2 regions of the Cytobacillus sp. FSL K6-0265 genome follow, and region 2 is predicted to be linked to the other one. Evidence: a T-box and tRNA genes for the amino acid it is inferred to sense, from the RefSeq annotation. Region 2 holds a T-box; the other holds one or more tRNA genes.
The links. A T-box is a leader RNA that pairs with one kind of tRNA and senses whether it is charged. The one in region 2 lies ahead of proS (proline--tRNA ligase), so its partner is inferred to be a tRNA-Pro.
Positions count from the first base shown of each region.

Region 1 (6,669 bases), 3.1 Mb from region 2:
GATGAAGTGAAAATTCATCATCAAAAAGGTGTGACAGTCTTCATGACTAAATACCTAGAAGGAGAGCAGGTGGAGAGTGATGCAGAAGCAATCTCAACCTAAACAACGAACAAAAGAAGAGATTAATGATCTTATACAGCAATATCAATTACATCAGGACGAAGATGCACAGGAACAACTTGTTGAACAGTATTACAAATTGGTTGAGTCCATCGCAAGGAAATACTCTAAAGGTAGACCTTATCACGAAGATATTGTTCAAGTAGGTGTGATTGGGTTACTTGGCGCGATTCGTAGATATGATGCCTCTTTTGGCAAAACGTTTGAAGCATTTGCGATTCCGACAATTATCGGTGAGATTAAACGTTTTCTGCGTGATAAGACGTGGAGTGTGCATGTACCGAGACGAATAAAAGAATTAGGCCCAAAGATTAAAGCTACGGCGGAAGAATTAACAACTGCGCTGCAAAGGTCGCCTAAGGTAGAAGAAATTGCTGATGCGCTAGAAGTTACAGAAGAAGAAGTGTTAGAAGCTATGGAGATGGGCAAAAGTTATCAGGCGTTATCAGTTGACCATTCCATTGAAGCCGATTCTGATGGCGGTACGGTTACACTCCTGGATATTGTCGGCAATGTGGATGATGGCTATGAAAAAGTCAACCAAATGCTCGTACTAGAAAAAGTGTTGCACGTTTTATCAGATCGAGAGAAACAAGTGATCCAGTACACATTCCTAGAAAATCTGAGTCAAAAGGAAACAGGAGAAAGACTGGATATTTCCCAAATGCATGTATCAAGGCTGCAAAGAAAAGCCATTAAAAAATTGCAAGAAGCCATCCATGCAGAAAATGAAGGTTCGGAGTATATTCTATGATGAATGATCCACATCAAATGGACGTCATTACCGATCAGCTTGCTAAACGTGGTCAGTCCGTTTGTGGTGATTCCTATTATTATCACACAACTGATGATTATTTTATTTGTGTATTAGCTGATGGGTTAGGCAGTGGAGAATATGCAAATGAAGCTTCATCTGCTGTTGTCAATACCGTTAAAGAAAATCACGATTTAGATATTTCAACCATTATGGATTTAAGTAATCAGTCACTTTTACATAAAAGAGGCGCTGCAGTAGGTGTGATCAAGATTAATTTTAACACGAAAGAATTAGCCTACTGTTGTACTGGAAATATTCGTTTTTTCTTTTATGGAGATACTGAGAAACTCATTTATCCTCTGCCAACAACGGGTTATTTGTCAGGCAAGCGTCAAGCATTTAAGATTCACCGGTTTGATTATACAAAGGGAATTAAATTCTTGATGTTTTCAGATGGATACCCAATTTCTGGTATTAAAAAACTGATGAATAAATATTTATCAATAGAAGCAACTGCGAAGTTAATTAAGGCGCAGAACATGAATCTTATAGACGATGCAACATTTATCATCGGAAGCTTGCAATGATTGTTTCAATCAGCAAGCTTTTTGTTTTGTTCTTTTATGTTCTACATAAAACACGAAGACCCAAGACAGGGCTATAGCCAAAAATGCTTTACCTAAAAAATTTTGGTAGAATAAAGCAATAGTATAGTTTGCACTTAGGAAGGTGAAGAGACATGGATGATAAGAAAGATATTTTTGAACGAATAGCAAAAGAATTTTCATTATCCACAAAACAAATTGATCGAACCATCGCCTTAATTGAAGAGGGAAATACGGTTCCGTTTATTGCGCGTTATCGAAAAGAAATGACCGGTGCGTTAAATGAAGTACAAATCAAAGATATTGTTGAAAGATGGCAATACATACAAAACGTAAAGCAGAGAAAACAAGAAGTGCTTAGGTTAATAGAAGAGCAAGGGAAATTAACTCCGGAATTATCTAATCAAATAGAAAAAGCGGAGAAATTGCAGGAAGTAGAAGATTTATATCGTCCGTATAAACAGAAAAGAAGAACAAAAGCAACGGTAGCGAAGGAAAAAGAGCTAGAACCATTAGCCAATTGGTTATTATCCTATCAAAATGATGATACACCTGAAGAAAAGGCGAAACACTTTCTTAATGAGGAAAAAGGTGTCACAACAGTTGAGGAAGCACTCCAGGGAGCACGAGATATCATTGCAGAAATGGTATCTGATGATGCGCAAAGTAGGAAGTGGATTCGGGAAAAAACATATAAACAAGGAATCATCGAATCAGCTGTAAAGGATGAAAGCATCGACGAAAAACATGTGTATGAGATGTATTATGAATATAGTGAAAGCGTAGGTAAAATCGTTCCTCACCGTATACTAGCATTAAATCGTGGGGAAAAAGAAGGCGTGCTGAAAGTCAGTATTAAGGTGGAACAAGAGCCAATCTTACAGTATTTAAATCGAAAATGGATCACTGTATCAAACCATATCAATGCACCATTTGTGGAAGAGGCGATTGAAGATGGTTATAAACGCTTAATTCAACCATCAATTGAAAGAGAATTAAGGGCTGAACTTACTGAAAAAGGTGAGGAACAAGCGATTAAAATTTTCTCTGAAAACCTTAAGAATCTCCTTTTACAACCGCCGCTAAAAGGGAAAGTTGTCCTTGCTGTTGATCCAGCTTATCGTACAGGTTGCAAATTAGCGGTCATTGATGAAACAGGTAAGGTATTAAAGATTGATGTAATCTACCCTCATCCGCCTGTATCTAAATTAGGTGCAGCCAAAGACAAAGTCCTTTCCATGCTCAAAGCATATGAAGTGAAGATGGTGGCCATAGGTAATGGAACGGCATCAAGAGAGACAGAGCAGTTTATTGCTGACTTGCTGAAAGAATTGAATGGAGATATCTATTATTTAATCGTAAATGAAGCGGGGGCTAGTGTCTATTCCGCATCTGATATTGCACGTGAAGAATTTCCTGACTTTCAAGTCGAGGAAAGAAGCGCTGTTTCAATTGGAAGAAGACTACAAGATCCACTTGCCGAATTAGTAAAAATTGATCCTAAATCAGTAGGTGTCGGTCAATACCAACATGATGTCTCACAAAAAAGGTTAACGGAATCATTAGATTTTGTTGTCGAGACTGCTGTAAACCAAGTTGGAGTCAATGTAAATACAGCTTCTCCTTCATTGTTACAACACGTAGCAGGTTTATCGAAGGCTGTTGCAACGAATATTGTTAAGAAAAGAGAAGAAGAAGGCAAATTTACTAATCGTAAACAATTGAAGAAGATTCCTCGCTTAGGCGCGAAAACGTACGAGCAAGCCATTGGGTTCTTACGAATTGTTGATGGGGAGGAAGCATTAGACAGAACCTCCATTCACCCTGAAACCTATGGGGAAGTAAGTAAGTTGCTTAAGATGTTAAAGATGACTTCGAACGATTTAGGGTCTGCAAAATTAATCGAAGCGTTAAGTCAGCTATCCATAAAAGAAACAGCAGAAGCATTAAATATTGGTGAATTAACACTCAAGGATATAATTGATGCATTAATGAAACCTGGTCGAGATCCTAGGGATGAACTACCTGCTCCCCTATTAAAGAAAGAAGTATTAAAGTTAGATGATTTGAAGGAAGGAATGGAACTTCAAGGAACCGTTCGAAATGTTGTTGATTTCGGCGCTTTTGTTGATATTGGTGTTAAGCAAGATGGTCTAGTACACATCTCGAAGCTAAGTAATCGATTTGTGAAACATCCGTTAGATGTCGTATCTGTTGGTGATGTTGTTACTGTATGGGTTGATTCGGTTGACCAACAAAAAGGCAGAGTGGCATTAACCATGCTGCAACAAGGCAAATAAATACGTATAAAAAGCCGTTTTGTTCAACGGCTTTTTATGTGATTAATTGTGGGAGTTTTGAGAAGGCGTTTCCTACGTACCAGAACAATGCTTTTTTCTATAAAAGTACCAGCATTGATTCAATAATTTAATTTGATAACGGTCCTTCTCTAAGAAAGCACGTTTCATTTGGTTCTGTAACCAAACCGGCATGGGAATAGCCTCCTTTCTCTCACTTTCCACAGTCCTTTATGCTATGCTAATGTATATCAATTGTATGCGCTGATAGGTTGTCACGTGCTAATTTTATCCTTGCTAGGAGTGAAGAAATGAGTGATAAGGAATTACAAAGGTTAGTTGAAGAAGTATCTTTAAGGTGGTTCAATCAGCCTTTTCGTCATATAGCGAAATTTAATAGTAGATTAAGAACAACCGGTGGACGATATATGTTGACTGATCATCGTATTGAAATTAATCCGACATATTATCAGCATTTAGGAATGGAAGAATTAGTTGGTATTATTAAACATGAACTATGTCATTACCATCTTCATCTGGCTGGTAGAGGTTATCAACATCGAGATAGTGATTTTCGGAGGCTAATGGCTAAAGTGGGTGCACCGCGGCATTGTTCGTCTTTACCACAGAAAGTTTCTTACATTATGTATAAATGTGATCAATGTAATCAAGTCTATAGAAGGAAACGCCGAATCAACACAAACAAGTATAGATGTGGACAATGTATGGGCAAATTAGTGCTAATATCTGCTGATAAAAATAATTAAAATTCATGCTTGACTTTTTACATGGTGGTAATTATAATTTAAAGAGTCGATAAGGAAGTCCTTGTTGACTACATATTCTTTTTAACATATTCCGCAGTAGCTCAGTGGTAGAGCATTCGGCTGTTAACCGAACGGTCGTAGGTTCGAATCCTACCTGCGGAGCCATTTTGGAGAAGTACTCAAGTGGCTGAAGAGGCGCCCCTGCTAAGGGTGTAGGTCGGGCAACTGGCGCGAGGGTTCAAATCCCTCCTTCTCCGCCATTTATATATACATATTTGTTTTTTTTATTTTTATGTTATGGCCCCTTGGTCAAGCGGTTAAGACACCGCCCTTTCACGGCGGTAACACGGGTTCGAATCCCGTAGGGGTCATCTTTTCAAAGGTTAGGTCCGGTAGTTCAGTTGGTTAGAATGCCTGCCTGTCACGCAGGAGGTCGCGGGTTCGAGTCCCGTCCGGACCGCCATATTTTAGATAAATGGGCTATAGCCAAGCGGTAAGGCAACGGATTTTGATTCCGTCATTCGCAGGTTCGATCCCTGCTAGCCCAGCCATTTTTATGAGCCATTAGCTCAGTTGGTAGAGCATCTGACTTTTAATCAGAGGGTCGAAGGTTCGAGTCCTTCATGGCTCATCTTTAACAATTTATGCGGTCGTGGCGGAATGGCAGACGCGCTAGGTTGAGGGCCTAGTGGGTGAATAACCCGTGGAGGTTCAAGTCCTCTCGGCCGCATCGAAAAAGTTTTAAAAAATAGTTGACGCATTAAAATTAGTATGATATTATAATAGAGTTGCTTCAAGGCGCCCGTAGCTCAATTGGATAGAGCGTTTGACTACGGATCAAAAGGTTAGGGGTTCGACTCCTCTCGGGCGCGCCATTATAGATACGGGAAGTAGCTCAGCTTGGTAGAGCACTTGGTTTGGGACCAAGGGGTCGCAGGTTCGAATCCTGTCTTCCCGATTATGTGAAACCAACAAAACAAATTAATGCGGGTGTAGTTTAGTGGTAAAACCTCAGCCTTCCAAGCTGATGATGAGGGTTCGATTCCCTTCACCCGCTCCATTACCGAAAAGATTGTTCTTTGAAAACTGAACGAACACAAAACGTCAAGCGTAATTCTAAAAAAGCTGATTTATCAGCAACAAAGCACCATAGGTGCAAACGAGCTAATCAAACACTTTATTGGAGAGTTTGATCCTGGCTCAGGACGAACGCTGGCGGCGTGCCTAATACATGCAAGTCGAGCGAATCAGAGGGAGCTTGCTCCCAATGATTAGCGGCGGACGGGTGAGTAACACGTGGGCAACCTGCCTGTAAGACTGGGATAACTCCGGGAAACCGGGGCTAATACCGGATAATATCTATTTATACATATAATTAGATTGAAAGATGGTTCTGCTATCACTTACAGATGGGCCCGCGGCGCATTAGCTAGTTGGTGAGGTAACGGCTCACCAAGGCGACGATGCGTAGCCGACCTGAGAGGGTGATCGGCCACACTGGGACTGAGACACGGCCCAGACTCCTACGGGAGGCAGCAGTAGGGAATCTTCCGCAATGGACGAAAGTCTGACGGAGCAACGCCGCGTGAGTGATGAAGGTTTTCGGATCGTAAAACTCTGTTGTTAGGGAAGAACAAGTATCGGAGTAACTGCCGGTACCTTGACGGTACCTAACCAGAAAGCCACGGCTAACTACGTGCCAGCAGCCGCGGTAATACGTAGGTGGCAAGCGTTGTCCGGAATTATTGGGCGTAAAGCGCGCGCAGGCGGTTCCTTAAGTCTGATGTGAAAGCCCACGGCTCAACCGTGGAGGGTCATTGGAAACTGGGGAACTTGAGTGCAGAAGAGGAAAGTGGAATTCCAAGTGTAGCGGTGAAATGCGTAGAGATTTGGAGGAACACCAGTGGCGAAGGCGACTTTCTGGTCTGTAACTGACGCTGAGGCGCGAAAGCGTGGGGAGCAAACAGGATTAGATACCCTGGTAGTCCACGCCGTAAACGATGAGTGCTAAGTGTTAGAGGGTTTCCGCCCTTTAGTGCTGCAGCAAACGCATTAAGCACTCCGCCTGGGGAGTACGACCGCAAGGTTGAAACTCAAAGGAATTGACGGGGGCCCGCACAAGC
Region 1 is NZ_JBBOPE010000001.1:484,887-491,555, forward strand. Features, by position in the region: gene rsbW (anti-sigma B factor RsbW) at 1-102, shown strand, start outside; gene sigB (RNA polymerase sigma factor SigB) at 80-874, shown strand; gene MHH73_RS02565 (PP2C family serine/threonine-protein phosphatase) at 871-1,464, shown strand; gene MHH73_RS02570 (Tex family protein) at 1,617-3,782, shown strand; gene cmpA (cortex morphogenetic protein CmpA) at 3,855-3,974, opposite strand; gene MHH73_RS02580 (SprT family protein) at 4,091-4,546, shown strand; tRNA gene MHH73_RS02585 (tRNA-Asn) at 4,637-4,711, shown strand; tRNA gene MHH73_RS02590 (tRNA-Ser) at 4,716-4,806, shown strand; tRNA gene MHH73_RS02595 (tRNA-Glu) at 4,846-4,917, shown strand; tRNA gene MHH73_RS02600 (tRNA-Asp) at 4,933-5,009, shown strand; tRNA gene MHH73_RS02605 (tRNA-Gln) at 5,023-5,097, shown strand; tRNA gene MHH73_RS02610 (tRNA-Lys) at 5,105-5,177, shown strand; tRNA gene MHH73_RS02615 (tRNA-Leu) at 5,193-5,276, shown strand; tRNA gene MHH73_RS02620 (tRNA-Arg) at 5,345-5,421, shown strand; tRNA gene MHH73_RS02625 (tRNA-Pro) at 5,431-5,504, shown strand; tRNA gene MHH73_RS02630 (tRNA-Gly) at 5,533-5,606, shown strand; rRNA gene MHH73_RS02635 (16S ribosomal RNA) at 5,724-6,669, shown strand, end outside.
Region 1: it has a tRNA-Pro gene. The T-box ahead of proS (proline--tRNA ligase) is inferred to sense a tRNA for this amino acid. The anticodon was not compared.

Region 2 (6,669 bases):
TGACAATTTATTCTATGCAATTTATTCATACTTAAAAATTAATATCATAAATGGAAGGGGCCAAAAGGATATGATTATCGGCGTACCTAAAGAAATTAAAAACAACGAGAACCGTGTTGCAATGACACCAGCGGGGGTAGATGCATTAGTAAAAGCTGGGCATGAAGTACTTATTGAAACGACTGCAGGACTCGGAAGTGGATTTCAAGACCAAGATTACGAGCTAACAGGCGCGAAAATCGTAGGCACGGCAAAAGAAGCATGGGCAGCGGAGATGGTAATGAAGGTAAAAGAACCGCTACCAACTGAATATGACTATTTCCGTAAAGGCCTAGTGTTGTTTACTTATTTGCATTTAGCAGCAGAACCAGAATTGGCAGATGCGCTAGTGAAAAGTGGAGTAACGGCTATTGCATATGAAACAGTCGAGGTGAACCGTACACTTCCATTACTAACACCAATGAGTGAAGTTGCTGGTAGAATGGCTACACAAGTTGGAGCGCAATTCTTACAAAAAACAAACGGCGGCCAAGGAATATTACTTGCAGGTGTGCCAGGCGTATCTCGAGGAAAAGTGACGATTATTGGTGGGGGCGTTGTGGGCATTAATGCAGCGAAAATGGCTATCGGTCTTGGTGCAGATGTAACAATCATTGATTTAAGTCCTGAAAGACTCCGTCAACTTGATGATATTTTTGGTAATAGTATTCAAACATTAATGTCTAATCCATTTAATATTGCTGAATCTGTTAAGGAAGCTGACCTTGTAATTGGTGCTGTCCTTATTCCGGGAGCAAAAGCGCCAAAATTAGTAACAGAAGAAATGATTCAAACAATGAAACCTGGCGCAGTCGTGATTGATGTTGCGGTTGACCAAGGTGGTATTCTAGAAACGGTTGATCATGTAACTACACATGATGATCCAACTTATATTAAACATGGTGTTGTTCATTATGCCGTGGCAAATATGCCAGGTGCTGTACCTAGAACATCAACAATTGCTTTAACAAATGTAACGATTCCTTATGCATTACAAATAGCAACAAAAGGGGCACATCTAGCTGTTGAGCAAAACCCAGCATTGAAATTAGGGGTAAACGTAGTAAATGGGCATGTAACGTATGAAGCAGTTGCAAGGGACCTAGGTTATGACTATGTTCAAGTCGATGCAGCATTCACAAATGAAGGCATAACAAACTAATGATACAATCTCCTACCTCATAATTGGGGTAGGTTTTTTTATTTTGATTCCTTATTTATATGGATTTCATTCAAATTAAAATGGTTCTTGTCTCATTCTGTTAATAATCATCTTATTTTTGCATCCTCATTGTATACCCATTCGTCTCCTAATAAAAAATGTTCACTTAAGGTGGCTATAGAGAAGTAAAAAGCCATTAGACCAAGGATCTTTAACCAAAAGTTGACTTTTTCCATTAAACTCTATATAATCTTCAAAAAATAGATAATCGTTGATGAGGAATAGTAAGTTTTTATCATTATTTTCAGAGAAGGTATCCGTTTGTGCTGTGAGATATCTATTAGTGAAAAGCTGAACCTGCCCTCTGAGTACATATTCTCTAGAATATGCGGTTTACTTGTTGAACCGTTATCAATAAGAGTGCAAAGCTTTGCTTTGAAATAGGGTGGTACCACCAGTCATTGGGTCCCTATTTGAAAGCAGGGCTTTTTTTGTGTCTTTGAATAAAAAAATAAAATGAGGTGTTAATATGGGTAAGCAATTTGTGAAAGAGATAACGTCAATGAATGAAGATTTTCCACAATGGTATACAGATGTCGTAAAGAAAGCTGATTTAGTGGATTATTCGAGTGTTAGAGGTTCTATGATTATTCGTCCATATGGTTATGCCCTTTGGGAGAACATTAAGTCAGCACTTGATCAAATGATAAAAGAAACCGGGCATGAAAATGTTTATATGCCTCTATTTATTCCTGAGAGCCTTCTTCAAAAAGAGAAAGATCATATTGAAGGATTTGCCCCAGAAGTGGCTTGGGTAACTCATGGTGGGGAAGAGGAGCTTGCTGAGAGACTTTGCGTGCGTCCGACATCAGAAGTACTATTCGGTGAACATTATAGAAATATTATTCACTCTTATCGTGATTTACCAAAGCTTTATAATCAATGGTCCAATGTAGTTCGTTGGGAGAAAACAACAAGACCATTTTTACGAACGTTGGAGTTTTTATGGCAAGAAGGCCATACTTGTCATGCTACAGATGAAGAAGCGTTAGAAGAAACCGTAAAGATGCTTGATGTCTACGCAGATATATGTGAAAACTTTCTAGCTATTCCTGTTGTTAAAGGCAAAAAAACGGAGAAAGAAAAGTTTGCTGGTGCTAAATTAACTTATACAATTGAAAGCTTAATGCACGATGGTAAAGCATTACAATCAGGGACATCTCATCATTTAGGTGATGGCTTTGCGAGAGCATTTGGTATTCAGTTTACTGACAAAGATGGAAAAGAGCAGTATGTGCAGCAAACTTCCTGGGGCTTCACAACGAGAATTATCGGTGCGATGATTATGGTCCACGGTAATGACAGAGGATTAGTAATCCCGCCAAAGGCTGCCCCAAAGCAGGTGATGATTGTTCCTATTGCGCAACATAAGGAAGGCGTATTAGATTTCGCCTATGATTTAAAAGAAAAACTAAGTAAAGTGGCTCGCGTAGATATTGATGCTAGTGATAAAAAGCCAGGTTGGAAGTTTAATGAATATGAAATGAAGGGTGTACCAATTCGCTTAGAAGTAGGTCCTAAAGATATCGAAAAGGGTCAAGTCGTACTAGCTAGAAGAGATACAGGAGAGAAAATTTTTGCTCCATTAGAAAATCTAGAAGAAAAGATTGTTCAACTTTTAGAAGAAATTCAAACTTCCCTATATAATAAGGCAAAAGAACATCGCAACGATCATACGTATGAAGCATATACTTATGAGGAGTTTAAGCAGATATTTAATGAAAAACAAGGGTTTGTCAAAGCGATGTGGTGTGGCAATCAAGCGTGCGAAGAGAAAATAAAAGAAGATACAAGTGTTACTTCCCGTTGCATGCCATTTGATGAAGCGGCGATTGCCAAAGCATGTGTTTGTTGTAAAGAAGAAGCAAAGCATCTTGTCTATTGGGCAAAAGCTTATTAAGAAAAAATTTTATTGACCCATATCTTTTTTTCACTTACAGCCGTTTAAGTAATAGAAAGTGTGAAGGGGTGAAACAAACAATGCATAACGAGCAGATGGCAAGGCGGTCAGCAACGTTAGATATGATTGGGAAAAAGTATTACCAAGACTTAGTAAGCTATTGCACCTTTCTTTGCCAAAATGAGTGGGATGGTGAGGATGTCGCTCAAGAAACCATCTTAAAGGCAATGAAGTATAACGAGGCTAAAATAACACGAGCTTTGTTAAAGAAAATTGCTTATCATCAATGGATCGATGTCGTTAGAAAAAAGAAAAAAGAACAATTAACAGAAGATCATGTGGATATTGAAACGAGCAATCATGATTTGACGGAAACAATTGAATTATTATTAGAGAAATTAACGGTGCAACAGGCGTTAGCTTTTTCATTAAAAGAAGCGTTTTTATTTAAGAATAGTGAAATTGCAGAAATGCTTAATATGAAAGAAGTCACTGTTAAAAGTTTATTGCATCGGGCAAGAAAACGTTTAGCAATGGATATGAAAGAATTGAATCAGCAGTGGGATGAGCCGGTAAAGAGGAGAATTTTTCAAGTTTTCCATCGGGCACTTGAACAGCAAAATCCCATTGAGCTCATCAAAATACTGCCAATAATTAGCCATTATCATACCTCAAAGCAAAGCACCCCTTCCAATGCTTTCAATATGATGGCAGCATAATGCTTGCCTTTTTGGAGGTTTTATAATGAGTACGATCCCTTATGTAATTGAACAAACGGCTAAAGGTGAAAGGTCCTATGACATTTATTCAAGATTGTTGAGAGATCGGATTATTATGATTGGTGAAGAAATCAATGATCATATGGCGAATAATATTGTCGCCCAAATATTATTTTTAGCTGCAGAAGATGAGAAAAAAGATATTTCACTTTATATTAATAGTCCTGGAGGATCAACAACAGCGGGCTTTGCTATTTTAGATACCCTCGACTATGTAAAATGCGATATTCGCACCATCTGTACAGGAATGGCTGCCTCATTTGGTGCACTACTGCTTCTATCTGGGACGAAAGGAAAACGGTTTGTGCTCCCTCATAGTGAAGTAATGATTCATCAACCCTTAGGTGGCGCAAGAGGGCAAGCGACAGATATTGAAATCTCTGCAAGAAGGATATTAAAGCTAAAAGACGTAACCAATCAAATGATTGCTGAGAAAACAAATCAACCATTAGAAAAGGTGAAATTGGATACAGAACGTGATTATTTTATGAGCGCTCAAGAAGCGGTTAATTATGGGATTGCAGATGCAATTTTAACGAAAAGTGAATGATGAATAACTCATATTAAGCCCACGCTTAATTGGTGATAGATGCATATGTAATAGGGAAGGTACCCAGCTCTTAATTAAAGGAGGTAATCCCTAGTGCATTATTATTATCGACATCCTGGTGTCGCGGACGAACGCTTTTTTCCCTTTTTCGCTGCACCATTCGTGGGCGGTTTTCTTGGCGGATTAGCAGGAGGTGCTTTAGCCGCACCGTTGTTCTTTAGACCAAGACCATGTTTTGGTGGACCTTGCCCGCCGTATGGATATGGACCCGGCCCTGTTCCATATGGCAATCAAGGTTTTGGTGGCTATCCAAATGCCTATCCTGGTAACCCCAATCCTTATGGACCGTATATTAATATAAATAATGAGATTAACTAGATAAAACTGATGCCACAGATAGTGCTGTGGTATTTTTTTGTCCGCTTCATAGGCATGTGAGAGATTACTTTACGAAAATAAAAGAGCAGTCGTACAAAGACTGCTCTTGTAAAAATTCTATATTAGGTTTGAAAATAAGCCATTACCCTACATTTGCATCGTAGTCCATTTTAATTTTAATGACAAGTTCGCACTTTGATCACCCGCAGATTGAAAATTTAAAGTCAATCCATCTGGCGTATAAGTAACTTTCGGATGACTGTTAAGGTCTGCAGATTCAATGAGTTGATTAACTTTAGTTTGATTTGATTCTTGAGCAGCAGTCATAATATTATAGGAGTATTCTCTAGACTTCGCCATTTTATCAAGTAATTTACTTGCACTGTTCATCAATACTTCCATTTCTTTTGCAGATTTGATGAACTGATCCGGATTCACTGGAGGAAATGAACGTGTATGTATTGGTGGATACGGTCGGCAATAGGTAGGATATGTATACGGATACGGGCAAATAGGAGAGGGATTAAAACATATAGGATACATCTTAGGTCTCCTTTCAACATCTCATTAGCATAAATATATGTATCGAGGGCTTATTCTATGATTAAACAGAATATTCCCATAAAATATATGTTCGGTTATAATGGTAGTTGAGAGGAGGCGTACATATGTATTCAGAAACAATGATAGAAACATTAGGTATTGAAATTACAAGTCTTGAGAAGGGGAAGGTTGTTGCTACGATGCCTGTAGACGGCAGAACAAGACAACCATTTGGTATCCTTCATGGAGGAGCTTCTGTAGCGCTTGCTGAAACTGTAGCAAGCTTAGGTGCTTATGAACTTGTTGATAAAGAAACAGAAGGCGTAGCAGGATTAGAGATTAATGCTAACCATATTAAGTCAAAGAAAGACGGCGTTGTAACAGCCATTGCAACAGTCCTACATCAAGGAAAAACAACGATGGTTTGGGAAATAAAGATCGTTGATGAACAAGAAAAATTAATATGTGCTTCAAGATGTACAATGGCTGTTTTAAAATTGAAAAAGTCTTAATAGGAATCGGGGTGGAAAGTTAATTTTTCCACCCTATTTTTTCGTGGTATTTTAGCCTAGTAGATACTGAGTCCATAAGTTTAATGTGGAAATCAACGGCTAGCATTGTATCTAGTTTAATTACCAACCTGCTACAATCCCCTGATGAAAGGTTTAACTTATTGAAAAAATGAAAGTGCCTCGAAACCTTCGACATAATGAATCCCCCAACTTAATTACATATCATTCATTTGATTAATGATGCTGTTTGAGAAACTGGTTTCATAAAATATGAAAAAACGCTACCTACATGAAGTTCATACTGCATGTGGTAGCGTTTTTTTTTATAAATTTTTCTCTAATTTCTTTTTATATGCTTCATACTTCTTTGGTTCATTAGATTTTTTTACCTTAATGTATTCTTCGTATTCATCAACTTTACTGCCTTCCATTTTTACACCATGATGATAAGCGGCTCTTCCAAGTAAATGTCCAGCAACTGGAGCTGTTAAAAACATAAAGACGATACAGAGAAGTACTCTTGTATTAAATTCACTTTCATGAAAATAAAAGTAAAAGAATGTAGCTAATAATATACAAAGGACACCAAGTGTAGCAGCTTTTGAAGCAGCGTGGTTTCTCGTATATACATCAGGTAATCTCAACACGCCAAGCGCAGCTATTAAGTGAAAGAATGCCCCGAGAATTATAAATAGGACAATAATTATATTAGCGATCTCTATCATGATCAATGATGACTCCCTTCT
Region 2 is NZ_JBBOPE010000001.1:3,601,809-3,608,477, reverse strand. Features, by position in the region: gene ald (alanine dehydrogenase) at 71-1,201, shown strand; T-box leader at 1,464-1,675, shown strand; gene proS (proline--tRNA ligase) at 1,731-3,161, shown strand; gene MHH73_RS18250 (sigma-70 family RNA polymerase sigma factor) at 3,242-3,880, shown strand; gene MHH73_RS18245 (ATP-dependent Clp protease proteolytic subunit) at 3,906-4,490, shown strand; gene MHH73_RS18240 (hypothetical protein) at 4,584-4,868, shown strand; gene MHH73_RS18235 (hypothetical protein) at 5,016-5,411, opposite strand; gene MHH73_RS18230 (hotdog fold thioesterase) at 5,537-5,923, shown strand; gene mnhG (monovalent cation/H(+) antiporter subunit G) at 6,247-6,648, opposite strand; gene MHH73_RS18220 (Na(+)/H(+) antiporter subunit F1) at 6,632-6,669, opposite strand, start outside.